2 regions of the Brevibacillus sp. FSL L8-0520 genome follow, and region 2 is predicted to be linked to the other one. Evidence: riboswitches for the same ligand, from Rfam matches in the RefSeq annotation. Region 2 holds a riboswitch; the other holds the start of a gene.

Region 1 (5,734 bases), 2.5 Mb from region 2:
TGATTGGCGGAGCCATTGCCAATATCGTCTCGCTGATCTTTATGACGGCGATCTCTTATTTCAAACCGTTTGGAAAAATCAAGCCGATCGTCCGGAAGCCCAAGCAAGAAGCGGCAAAATGACGAAGCATCCGATCACGAGGAGGGGAGACCATGTTTGAAACCATTTCCAGCATCGTGCTTACGATCTGTATGACCCTGTTGTGGGGGATCGCCGGTATTGTGGCAACAGGCCTTCCTTACTCGCAAACCAGCGACAGCTTGAAAAAGAGGAGAGCTTTCCTTCTGCGGGTGGGTGGCGCGGCGCTTCTTCTGAGTGCTCTGTGGTACGCGATCATCATCGGCCAACTCGTTACGAGCGGCTGGCTGTTTGTAGAGGGAACGGTCAAAGCGATTATCCCGCTGACGTTGCTTTCTCAATTGTATTTGACGGTAACGGTATGGCCCCGGTTAAAAAGCTTGCGGGACTCCGGTGGAGATGCACCGACGACGGAAGCGTTGCGCACAGTGGCTCATCCATCCGTACTGCTGTCCTTTTATGCGGCAGCGCTCGCATCCGGCATTGCTGCTTTCAGCACCGTCTTTGCCCAGCCTGTTCTGCCCGGCCCGTTTGAGGTCGTTCAACGGATGATGCTGGTTGCGCTCCTTTTGCTTGTGCCGGCGATTTTTGCAAGAAGAAGGTACGCGAAGGTTGTACGGGGGGAACCGCTTCAGCGCGGGCTTGTTTACAGGATGGTCAACTTCGTTGCTGCTGGTACGCTAACCGCCGTGGTCGCAATCGCCATCCTTGTATCAAACGTACTGGCGGGAGTGCAAGCCTCCAAGCTGCCGGAAGCATCCGACATGATGAATCACGACCGGATTGACGAAGGGGGCGGCGCGGCTACACGGATGTCTGCAGGCTCCGGGCATCATCGTCATGAGCAGCATGGCGCTCATCATCAAACCGGCACGGGGACAGTTGAAGTAGCAGCTCTGACCGGAGATATTTCCGCTCCTGCCGATGTGAAGTTCGAACTGGTGGCACAGCAAGAGAAGATACCGCTTGCGTCTGGAGCCGTGATCGATGCCTGGACGTATAACGGCGAAATCGCTCCCGAGCTCAGGGTGAAGCATGGCGATATGGTCGAAGTGAAGCTGATCAATAAAGATATCGATAGCGGAGTGACGATTCATTGGCATGGCTATAACGTGCCGAATGCAATGGACGGCGTGCCGGGGATGACGCAAAATGTCGTGAAACCGGGGCAATCGTTTACTTACAAGTTTCGGGCCGAGCAGGAAGGGACGTACTGGTTCCATTCTCATCAGCAAGCGTCGGAGCAAGTGGTGAAAGGGTTTTTCGGCACGCTGATTGTCGAGTCGAAGCAGGACGCGGAAACCTTTGACGAACAGTTTACCGTCATCAACCATCGCTGGACGACCAGCCAAGGGTATAAACATGCCTTTGGAAAAGAAGACGGTTGGCAAACGAAGCAGGTAAAGCCGGGGAAGAAAGTAAAGCTGAGAATCATCAATACGCATAAGCTTTCACAAAAATATCTTCTGCAGGGGACCGATTTCCGAATCACGAGCATTGACGGGATGCGGATTCAAGACCCGCAGCCATTGTCCGATCAAACAGCGTTGCGGCTTGGTTCGGGCGGCAGATACGACGTGACCTTCACGATGCCGGACCGTCCCGTTCTCTTTAAACTCGGCGATTACAAGAACACGAGCAATCCTGGCATCATTTTTTATACCGAAACCCCTCCGGAGGAACCGATCTTCAAGGCGGAATCCGCCGAGTTCGACCCGTCCGATTACGGTAAGCCCGTCACAAATGACGTCACGGCAGCGAAAAAATTCGATCGGGAATTCCAAATGATTCTCGGAAACGAGATGGGATTTTACAACGGCACGTTTCATTTTTTGTGGACGATCAATGGAGAGGTGTATCCCCGGGTGCCGACTTTTGTCGTCAAAGAAGGCGATAGCGTCAAAACGACCTTTGTGAATAAAAGCTTGACCGAGCATCCGATGCATTTGCATGGGCATCATATGACGGTTTTGAAGAAGAACGGCGAGAAGGTGAAGACTCCATGGCTTACCGACACGTTAAACGTGCTGCCCGGCGAATCGTATGAGGTCGCATTTGTCGCGGACAATCCGGGCATGTGGATGGACCACTGCCATAACCTGGATCATGCGGCGACCGGCATGATTTTGCATCTTATGTATGATCATGTGCGGGCTTCTTATGAAGTTGGGACGAGGACTGGGAATTTGCCGGATTAGGCGATTGACTCCATGATGATAATGCCATATAAGGTTAAGAAAGAAAGGAAAGTGATGATATTGCTGTATTTATTTTCTTTCTTTACATTTCTTTTTTTAATAGGAGCATTGAAAAGTTTCTTTAGTTCTATCGAGTCTTTGAATAACTCCAATTTGACAAGATTTAAAAAAGCAGCAAACACATGTATAGTGTTTGGGATATTATTTGTTCTTTTTCTATTGATCACTATTGCTTTTATATTTATTACATTCCAGTAAGATAGAAAGTAACTATCGTCAGATCTCGTAAATTGATTTTTTTGTCCATTTCTATGAAAGCTGTAACAAATAAACAAAAATCAAATGCACTAAAACCGCATTGACATATCCAAGTAAAATGATAAGATAAAAAAGAATTTAGTGAATGAAATTTAACTTCATAAAACATTCTTATCGAGAGTGGTGGAGGGACTGGCCCGATGAAACCCGGCAACCTTGGTCTGATGGACCTTACGGTGCTAAATCCTGCGGAGTTATTCTGAGAGATAAGAAGGTGGGAACCGTACAAATCGCCCCTCTTCTTTCTGGAGAGGGGCTTTCTGTATGTATAATCCATAGTATTCGTATTTATTTACTTAGTATTACAATTGCACAAAGGAGGAAACAACGTGCTTCATTATGCGGTCAAGCGTGGCTTTCTCATGCTGGTTACGCTGTGGATCATTGTCACGGTGACGTTTGTGATCATGCACCTGATTCCGGGCGACCCGTTCGCGTCTGACGCCAAAATGCTTCCGGAAGAAGTCGTGAAAAACATGCGGGCCCAGTACAACCTGGATGAGCCGATCCCTATGCAGTACCTGCTCTATCTGAAAGGCTTGGTGCAATTTGACCTGGGGCCGTCCATCCAGTCCAAGACAAGGGACGTGAACACGCTGATTGCGGAGGGCTTTCCCGCCTCGGCTGTTCTGGGGCTCCAGGCGTTTCTTGTCGCGCTGGCAGGTGGGATCACAGTCGGAATCGTCGCGGCGCTCTACCAAAACCGGGCGTTGGATTTTCTGTCCATGTTCGCGGCCATCGTCGGGATTTCCGTCCCCAGTTTTATTCTGGCACCGCTGTTGATCAAATACATGGCGGTCAAATGGGAGCTTTTGCCCGTCGCGGCTTGGGGGAGCTGGGAGCATTCGGTTCTTCCGACGCTTGCGCTCGCCATCGGGCCGCTTGCCATTATCGCCCGATTCGTACGAGCCAGCATGCTGGAAGTCTGGCAGCAGGAATACATAAGCACGGCGGAGGCGAAAGGGCTTGGCACCTTTTCCATCGTCGTCAGACACGGGATGCGCAATACCATACTGCCGGTGCTTACCTTTGTCGGTCCGCTGTTTGCCAACCTGATGACCGGAACCTTTGTGGTGGAAAAGATTTTCGCCATTCCGGGGCTTGGCAAATACTTCGTGGAAAGCATTTTTAACCGCGATTATCCGGTCATTTTGGGAATGACTGTTTTTTACAGCTTTGTGCTCATTTTTACTTTGTACATCATCGACCTGCTGTACCGGGTGATTGACCCGCGCATCAGATTGACGAGCGGAGGGAGATAGCGTTATGGCCAATCAGGCAACACAACTGGATTCGCTGTTTCGACCTGTCGACCCAAGCCGGCTTGCCGGGGAAGAGCGGGAACGTCCCAGCCTCGGGTATTGGCAGGAGGTATGGCAGCGGGTATGCCGCAACAAGCTGGCGATACTCGGGTTCTTCCTGCTCGCGGCGGTGGTGGCGCTCTCGATCTTCGGACCGATGCTCGTTCCTCACAGCCCGCATGAGCAGTCGTTGACGCAGGGGAATCTGCCGCCCTCGGGCGAGCACTGGTTTGGAACGGACGATCTGGGCCGGGACATGTGGGCGCGTACCTGGATGGGCGGCCGCATCTCTTTGTTTATCGGTGTGGTGGCGGCGGCCATCGACCTGGTAATCGGTGTGTGCATCGGCGGCATTTCCGGATACATGGCAGGAAGGAGCAGGCTGGGTGACCGAGTGGACAACATCCTGATGCGGCTGGCTGAAATTCTCTACAGCATCCCGTATCTGCTGGTGGTGATCCTGCTGATGGTCGTTCTGGAGCCGGGACTCGCCACGATCATTATTGCGCTTTCGCTGACCGGCTGGGTGGGCATGGCCCGCCTGGTCAGAGGACAGCTCATGCAGATCAAGCGGCAGGAGTTTGTGCTGGCGGCAGAAAAGCTGGGCACCTCCCATGCCAAAATCATCATCAGGCATCTGCTGCCCAATACGATTGGCGTGATCATCGTCAACCTGACCTTTACGATTCCGCATGCGATCTTCGCCGAGTCGTTTCTCAGCTTTCTCGGTCTGGGCGTGCAAGCGCCGACGGCCAGTTGGGGAACGATGGCCAACGACGCGCTGGCGGTTGTGCTGAGCGGGCAGTGGTGGCGGCTGTTTTTTCCGGGATTCATGATTTCGCTTGCCATGTTCGCGTGCAACGCGCTCGGGGACGGTCTGCAGGACGCGCTGGACCCGCGCATCAGGAAATGAGGGGGAGTTCATCGTGAAGCCATTGTTGGAAGTAGACCAGCTGCGCGTCTCCTTTCGCACGTACGGCGGAGAGGTGCAGGCAGTGAGAGGGGTGTCCTTTTCCGTGAGGGAGGGAGAGACGCTGGCCATTGTCGGAGAGAGCGGCTGCGGAAAAAGCGTGACTGCCCGGGCATTGATGGGGATGATTCCGCCCCGATCCGGCCAGGTAAAGAGCGGCAGCATCCGGTTTCGCGGGCGTGAGCTGACCCGGCTGACGAAACAGGAGTGGCAGCAGATTCGCGGCTCGCAGATCGGCATGATCTTTCAGGACCCGATGACCTCGCTGAACCCGACGATGAAAATCGGGACACAGATTGCCGAAGGGCTGATCAAGCATCGAAAGCAGACGAAGGCGGAAGCAAAGGAAGAGACGCTGAAGCTGCTGGAGAGGGTGGGCATTCCGGAGGCGGCGAGGCGGTATGAACAATATCCGCACGAGCTGAGCGGAGGCATGCGGCAGCGTGTCGGCATCGCCATGGCGCTGGCTTGCCATCCAGAGCTGATCATCGCCGACGAGCCGACGACGGCGCTCGACGTGACCATACAGGCGCAAATCCTTCGGCTGATGAAGGAGCTGCAGCAGCAGTTGAACACATCGATCATTTTGATCACCCACGATCTGGGCGTAGTCGCAGAGGTGGCCGACCACGTGACGGTGATGTACGCGGGCGCAGTGGTGGAGAGCGGCCGGGCGGAAGAGATTTTTGACAACCCGCGCCATCCATACACACAAGGGCTGCTGCAGTCTGTGCCGCGTCTTGCGGCAGGCAAAAAAGAGCGGCTGGTCCCCATCGAAGGGACTCCGCCGGATTTGTTTCGTCCGCCAGCCGGCTGTCCGTTTGCCGCCCGCTGCCGCTTTGCTATGGAAATTTGCCTGGCGCATATGC
Region 2 (5,734 bases):
AGCATCATGCCAAACGGAATGTGATGCATTTCCTTTGCCCACTCAAAGCCCATTTTCTCCAGTACCTTGTAGAGCTGTTGGAAGTGAAGGCGTTGCTCGTTTCCGACGACATAGAGCGCTTTGGCGAAGTCGTAGGTTTCATGGCGGTAGAGGGCAGCAGCAAGGTCACGCGTCGCGTACAGCGTGGCGCCGTCCGATTTTTTGATCAGGCTTGGCGGCATGTCGTATTCATCCAGCGTCACGACCATGGCGCCGTCCGATTCCGTCAGCAGGCCTTTTTCCTCCAGCATGGCGACGACGCGATCCATCTTGTCGTTGTAAAATGCTTCGCCGTGTGTCGAGTCGAAGGAAACGTTCATCAGATCGTAAATCTTCATGAACTCCTTCAGAGATTCATCGCGGAACCACTGCCACAGGTGGAGCGCTTCTGCGTCTCCGTCCTCCAGCTTTTTAAACCACTCGCGCCCTTGATCCTCCAAAGACGGATCGTTCTCCGCTTCTTCGTGGAAGCGCACATAGAGGCTGAGCAGTTCTTTGATCGGCTCCGCTTTTACTTTTGCTTCGTCGCCCCACAGGCGATACGCCACGATCAGCTTGCCGAACTGCGTGCCCCAGTCGCCCAGATGGTTGATGCGGACCGGCTGGTAACCGTGTTTTTCCATGATGTTGGCAATCGCGTTTCCGATCACGGTAGAGCGAAGATGCCCCATGGAAAACGGCTTGGCGATGTTGGGAGAAGAAAGATCGATCGGAACCTTCCGCCCTTTGCCGATGTCGCGGCTGCCGTAAGCGGCTCCTGCGGAGAGGATGGTGCCTACTACCTCTGCTGCGACACTTTGCTGATCGAGAAAAATATTGACGTACGGGCCAGCTGCCTGGACTTCGCGAACCGGCGTACCCGAGATAAGCGGGGCAAGCTCGGCTGCAATCACAGGAGGCGCTTTGCGAAGTGCCTTTGCCAGTTGAAAGCAAGGGAAGGCGATATCGCCCATGGCCGGATTCGGAGGCGTCTCCAGCATGTTGCGCACTTGCTCGGCCCCCAGCGTATCTACGCCTTGCTTGGAAAGGGCTGCAGAAATCATCTCAGCCACTTGATGCTTGTAACTCATAGTGATGCAAACTCCCTTCATCATGAAAAATAAAAAAACCTCTGCGTCTCTGATTGATCAAGAGACGAGAGGTATTCTCCCGCGGTGCCACTCTTTTTGCCATGCAGCCTTTACATTTCGGGCAGCACAGCCGCTTTGTTCTGCGATAACGGGCAGACCCGGCTGCCTTACTTGCTCCAGAGATAAACCGGGCAATCAGACAGCATCTCCGAGGTGCGATTCCTGCCGCCATCCTGCACCGGGCTTACACCATCCCCGGCTCGCTTGGGCATTTTGACGGAGTACTTTCCTCATCATCGATCCTTTATGATTCATCCATTATAGCGAAAAGGATGCGGCTTTCGCAACTCAATCATCCGCTTTTTTTATGATCGCATCGAGATCGCGAAACAGGTCGCGGGTCAGCGATTCTTTGTCTTCGGCAGCATTCCATTGCTGCTTGAACTGCTGCAGCTTCTCGAGCAAAGCCAACTCCGCCTCCGCGTCCTTTTCCAGATCGTGATTTTCACTCGGGTCGAATGGCATCAGCCGCTCATCCGTGCCGCTGCGAAGATAGGCGGTTTTCCAGTTGTCCGGAAACTGATAAGCCTGCTCTCCGAACAGAATCGCGAGAACATCGTCCGATTCAAGCGGCAGGAAGTGGTCGAATTCGTCGCGCCTGCCCCCTTCGGACAGATTGATATGTGTAAAGGAATACCGGAGATAGTGTTGGCCATTTTCGCTGTCTTTCACGACAGAATATGTCTCGAAGTCGGTTTGTTCCAGTTCTTTTACCGTTTCGATACGCGATAGGAATTCGTGCTTGTCACAAGGGTGTAGTGGATCCAAAGCGTTTCGCTCCTTTGCTTGGCTTCGACCTCATCATAGCAAAAGGGGCATGGATTGACAATGAGCGGGGACAGCGGGCGGACTGGAGCTGGAACACTAGTCGATCGGTATGTAAATTTTTATTTTCATTTGATCCGGGTACACGGACTGGCGGACATCGGTTATTTCAAAATCAGGTCCTTCTCTTCGCTCGTAGTTGGAATTCGGAAGCCAGGTGCCGTAAATATAGGTTCTTGTATTTTGGACAGAGCCGATCACCCTGAATTCGGCGTATTTCCCTGCCGGAAGCAGACAGTGGACAAAGCCATCCTCCAGCTCGCCATCCAAGTTTTTTACCTCTTCGCCGACGATGAACGTAAAGTCGCCGTTATCCTGGAAATCGCACGAAATGCCGTATGCCATGTCAGGGGCGGCTTTGTTGGGAATCCGCATATAGTGTCCATTCCTTCCGAAATCGGCATAGAAGCGGGGAATGTCCTCAAAGTAGCGTTTGTTGTTCAGATTTGTCTTGTAGGCGTACCCGACGATGGCAATGCTGTTTAATTGCACAATGTTTGGTTTGTTCATGCTTATTTCTCCCTTTGCTCGTTTTTGATCATCCAAAAAATCCAGCTTCTTTTGCAGGAAAATAGGTATGTTCGCCTTTCGGAACTTGGCCGGGGTGATGCCGAAAGTAGCTTCAAAAGCACGGGTAAACGCCTCCTGGGAGCCGTACTGGCAGGCGATAGCCAGATCAAGGATGCTTGTTTGCGTCTGTTTCAACAAAACGGCGGCCTCGCTCAGCCTTCTTTTTCGTATGTACTCGTGAACCGAAAAACCGGAGATCGCTTGAAACAGCCGTTGAAAATGAAAGGCGGAAAAACAGGCTTCCGCGGCAATATCCGCGATATTCACCTCCTCTTGAAGATGCTTTTCGATAAATTCGATTGCGCATTGAATCCGCTCGTAGTGATCCATACCTGCCTCCATTTCCCAGATGTGCTACTCCTATTGTACAGCCGGGAAGACGATGTTTTTTGATAATCTGTGCCGATTTGGCAAGTGATTGCTTGATTTCTTCAAAGTGCACCTGTTGGACAAGAAAAAAGAAGCCTGGATTCCAGGCCCCTTTTTCAAGCAGCTGCTTAGCAGTCGTTATTGCACCCTACGATGACCAGCAGGATAAACAGAACGAGCACTAGGGCGAAGCTGTCACCGAAGATATTGTTTCCGCAGTAGGATGTACTCATGTCGTTTTCCTCCTTTCCGATATGCTTTAGTCTATACACGGGAGTCATGAAGAGTGTGGGCGATTGACTATATGGGGCAAATATGGGCGCCGGACTTGCGTGGATACGGACAATTTCTTCATTGACGCGGGGGAGGGGGGGTGTTAAGATACTTTCAAACCTTGCAATTACTGGAACGAATCGAATAAAAAAGCGACATCTCTTATCCAGAGAGGCAGAGGGACTGGCCCGATGAAGCCTCGGCAACCGGAATTTTCAGGTGCCAATTCCAGCAAAGCCGTGTGCTTTGAAAGATGAGAGGATGCGTCAGGCGTATCGTATTCGCGGACAAATCCTCTTCTGCACACAGAAGAGGTTTTTTGTTTATCTGAGATGATCTGCTTTGAGAAAAGGAGTCTGCCATGAAACCGAATTTTCGCGAACAGCTTTACCGAAAAATTCTGATACTGGACGGCGCGATGGGAACAATGCTGCAGCAAGCCAACCTGACTGCCGAGGACTTCGGCGGAGAGGAATACGACGGCTGTAACGAGCTGTTGAACCTGACCCGGCCGGACGTCATCCGCTCGATCCATGAAAAGTACCTGGAGGCGGGTGCCGATATTATCGAGACGAATACATTTGGCGCTACGTCCATCGTCCTGGCCGAGTATGACGTGGCGGAAAAGGACCTGGAGATCAACATCGCCGCTGCAAAAATCGCTCGCGAGGCCGCAGATGCCTATTCCACGCCTGAGTGGCCTCGCTTTGTGGCAGGGGCGATGGGCCCGACGACCAAGACGCTTTCTTTGACGGGCGGGGTCACCTTTGACGAGCTGGTCGAGTCGTATTACCGCCAGGCAAAAGGGCTTTTGATCGGGGGAGCGGATGTGCTGCTTCTGGAAACCTCGCAGGATACGCTGAACGTAAAAGCGGGCGGCATCGGCATACGCAAGGCTTTTGATGAGCTGGGGACGGAAGTGCCGGTCATGCTTTCGGGGACGATTGAGCCGATGGGCACGACGCTGGCGGGACAAAACATCGAAGCGTTCTACGTCTCGCTTGAGCACCTCAAGCCTGTCAGCATCGGGCTGAACTGTGCGACCGGTCCCGAGTTCATGCGCGACCATATCCGCACGCTATCCGGTCTTGCAGACTGTGCCGTGAGCTGTTATCCCAATGCCGGTCTCCCGGACGAGAACGGCCACTATCACGAAACTCCGCAAGGGCTGGCGGCAAAAGTCAAGGCATTTGCCGAGCAAGGATGGCTCAATGTGGCGGGCGGATGCTGCGGAACCACGCCCGACCACATCCGGGCGATGGCCGAAGCCTTGAAAGACTGCAAGCCGCGTGCCCGGCAAGAGCATGCAGTCAGCGCCGTGTCCGGGATCGATGTCGTCTACGTGGAACAGGACAACCGCCCGCTGCTGGTCGGGGAGCGCACGAACGTCATCGGGTCCAAGAAATTTCGCGATCTGATCGCAGCCGGACAATACGAGGAGGCTTCCGATATCGCAAGGGCACAGGTGAAGCGGGGGGCTCATGTCATCGATATTTGTCTGGCCGACCCGGACCGCGACGAGTACGGCGATATGGAAAAATTCCTTCAATATATTGTGAAAAAAGTAAAGGCGCCTCTCATGATCGATTCCACGGATGCGCGCGTTATGGAGCTGGGGTTGAAATATTCCCAAGGGAAAGCGATTCTCAACTCGATCAACCTCGAAGACGGGCTCGAACGGTTCGAGCAAGTCGTGCCCTTGATCCACAGATACGGGGCCGCAGTTGTCGTCGGAACTATCGACGAGACCGGCATGGCTGTCACCGCCGAGCGAAAGCTGGAAGTGGCAAAACGCTCCTATGACCTTTTGGTAAACCGGTTTGGCGTCAATCCGCGGGACATCATCTTCGACCCGCTCGTGTTTCCTGTCGGTACAGGAGACGAACAGTACATCGGCTCTGCCAAGGCGACAGTAGAAGGCATTCGCCTGATCAAAGAAGCGATGCCCGAGTGCAAGACCATTCTCGGCGTCAGCAACGTGTCGTTTGGTCTTCCGGCCGCAGGTCGGGAAGTGCTGAATGCCGTTTTCCTCTACCATACGACAGTCGCTGGTCTCGATTATGCCATCGTCAATACGGAGAAGCTGGAGCGCTATGCTTCCATCCCTGAAGAAGAGAGAAAGCTGGCTGAAGCTCTTTTGTTCGAGACAAAGGACGAAACGCTTGCCTCCTTTACCGATTTTTACCGGCAAAAGAAAAAGGAAGCCAAAGTCGAGGTGTCCTCGCTTCCACTGGAAGAGAGACTCGCGCGGTATGTCGTCGAAGGCTCCAAAGACGGACTGGTAGAAGATTTGAAGCTTGCTTTGGAAAAATACGCGCCGCTGGAAATTATCAACGGGCCGCTGATGACCGGGATGGAAGAAGTGGGCCGCCTGTTCAACAGCAACCAACTGATCGTGGCCGAAGTACTACAGAGCGCCGAAGTAATGAAAGCATCCGTTTCATTCCTGGAGCCGTTTATGGAAAAAACGGAGTCGGCGGCAAAAGGGAAGATTTTGCTGGCCACCGTAAAAGGCGACGTCCACGATA

Evidence for each region. A riboswitch is a leader RNA that binds a small molecule or an ion and turns the genes downstream of it on or off. The one in region 2 is predicted to bind S-adenosylmethionine.
Region 1: it holds a riboswitch for S-adenosylmethionine, as region 2 does, so the genes downstream of both, NSQ24_RS22915 (ABC transporter permease) here and metH (methionine synthase) in region 2, are expected to answer to the same signal.

Annotation. Positions count from the first base shown of each region.
Region 1 is NZ_CP150171.1:4,676,089-4,681,822, reverse strand. Features, by position in the region: gene NSQ24_RS22925 (hypothetical protein) at 1-122, shown strand, start outside; gene NSQ24_RS22920 (multicopper oxidase family protein) at 153-2,276, shown strand; SAM riboswitch class I at 2,703-2,807, shown strand; gene NSQ24_RS22915 (ABC transporter permease) at 2,924-3,856, shown strand; gene NSQ24_RS22910 (ABC transporter permease) at 3,861-4,808, shown strand; gene NSQ24_RS22905 (ABC transporter ATP-binding protein) at 4,822-5,734, shown strand, end outside.
Region 2 is NZ_CP150171.1:2,196,567-2,202,300, forward strand. Features, by position in the region: gene argS (arginine--tRNA ligase) at 1-1,109, opposite strand, end outside; T-box leader at 1,167-1,415, opposite strand; gene NSQ24_RS10920 (hypothetical protein) at 1,458-1,937, opposite strand; gene NSQ24_RS10925 (AraC family transcriptional regulator) at 2,034-2,894, opposite strand; gene NSQ24_RS10930 (YjcZ family sporulation protein) at 3,062-3,166, opposite strand; SAM riboswitch class I at 3,366-3,466, shown strand; gene metH (methionine synthase) at 3,568-5,734, shown strand, end outside.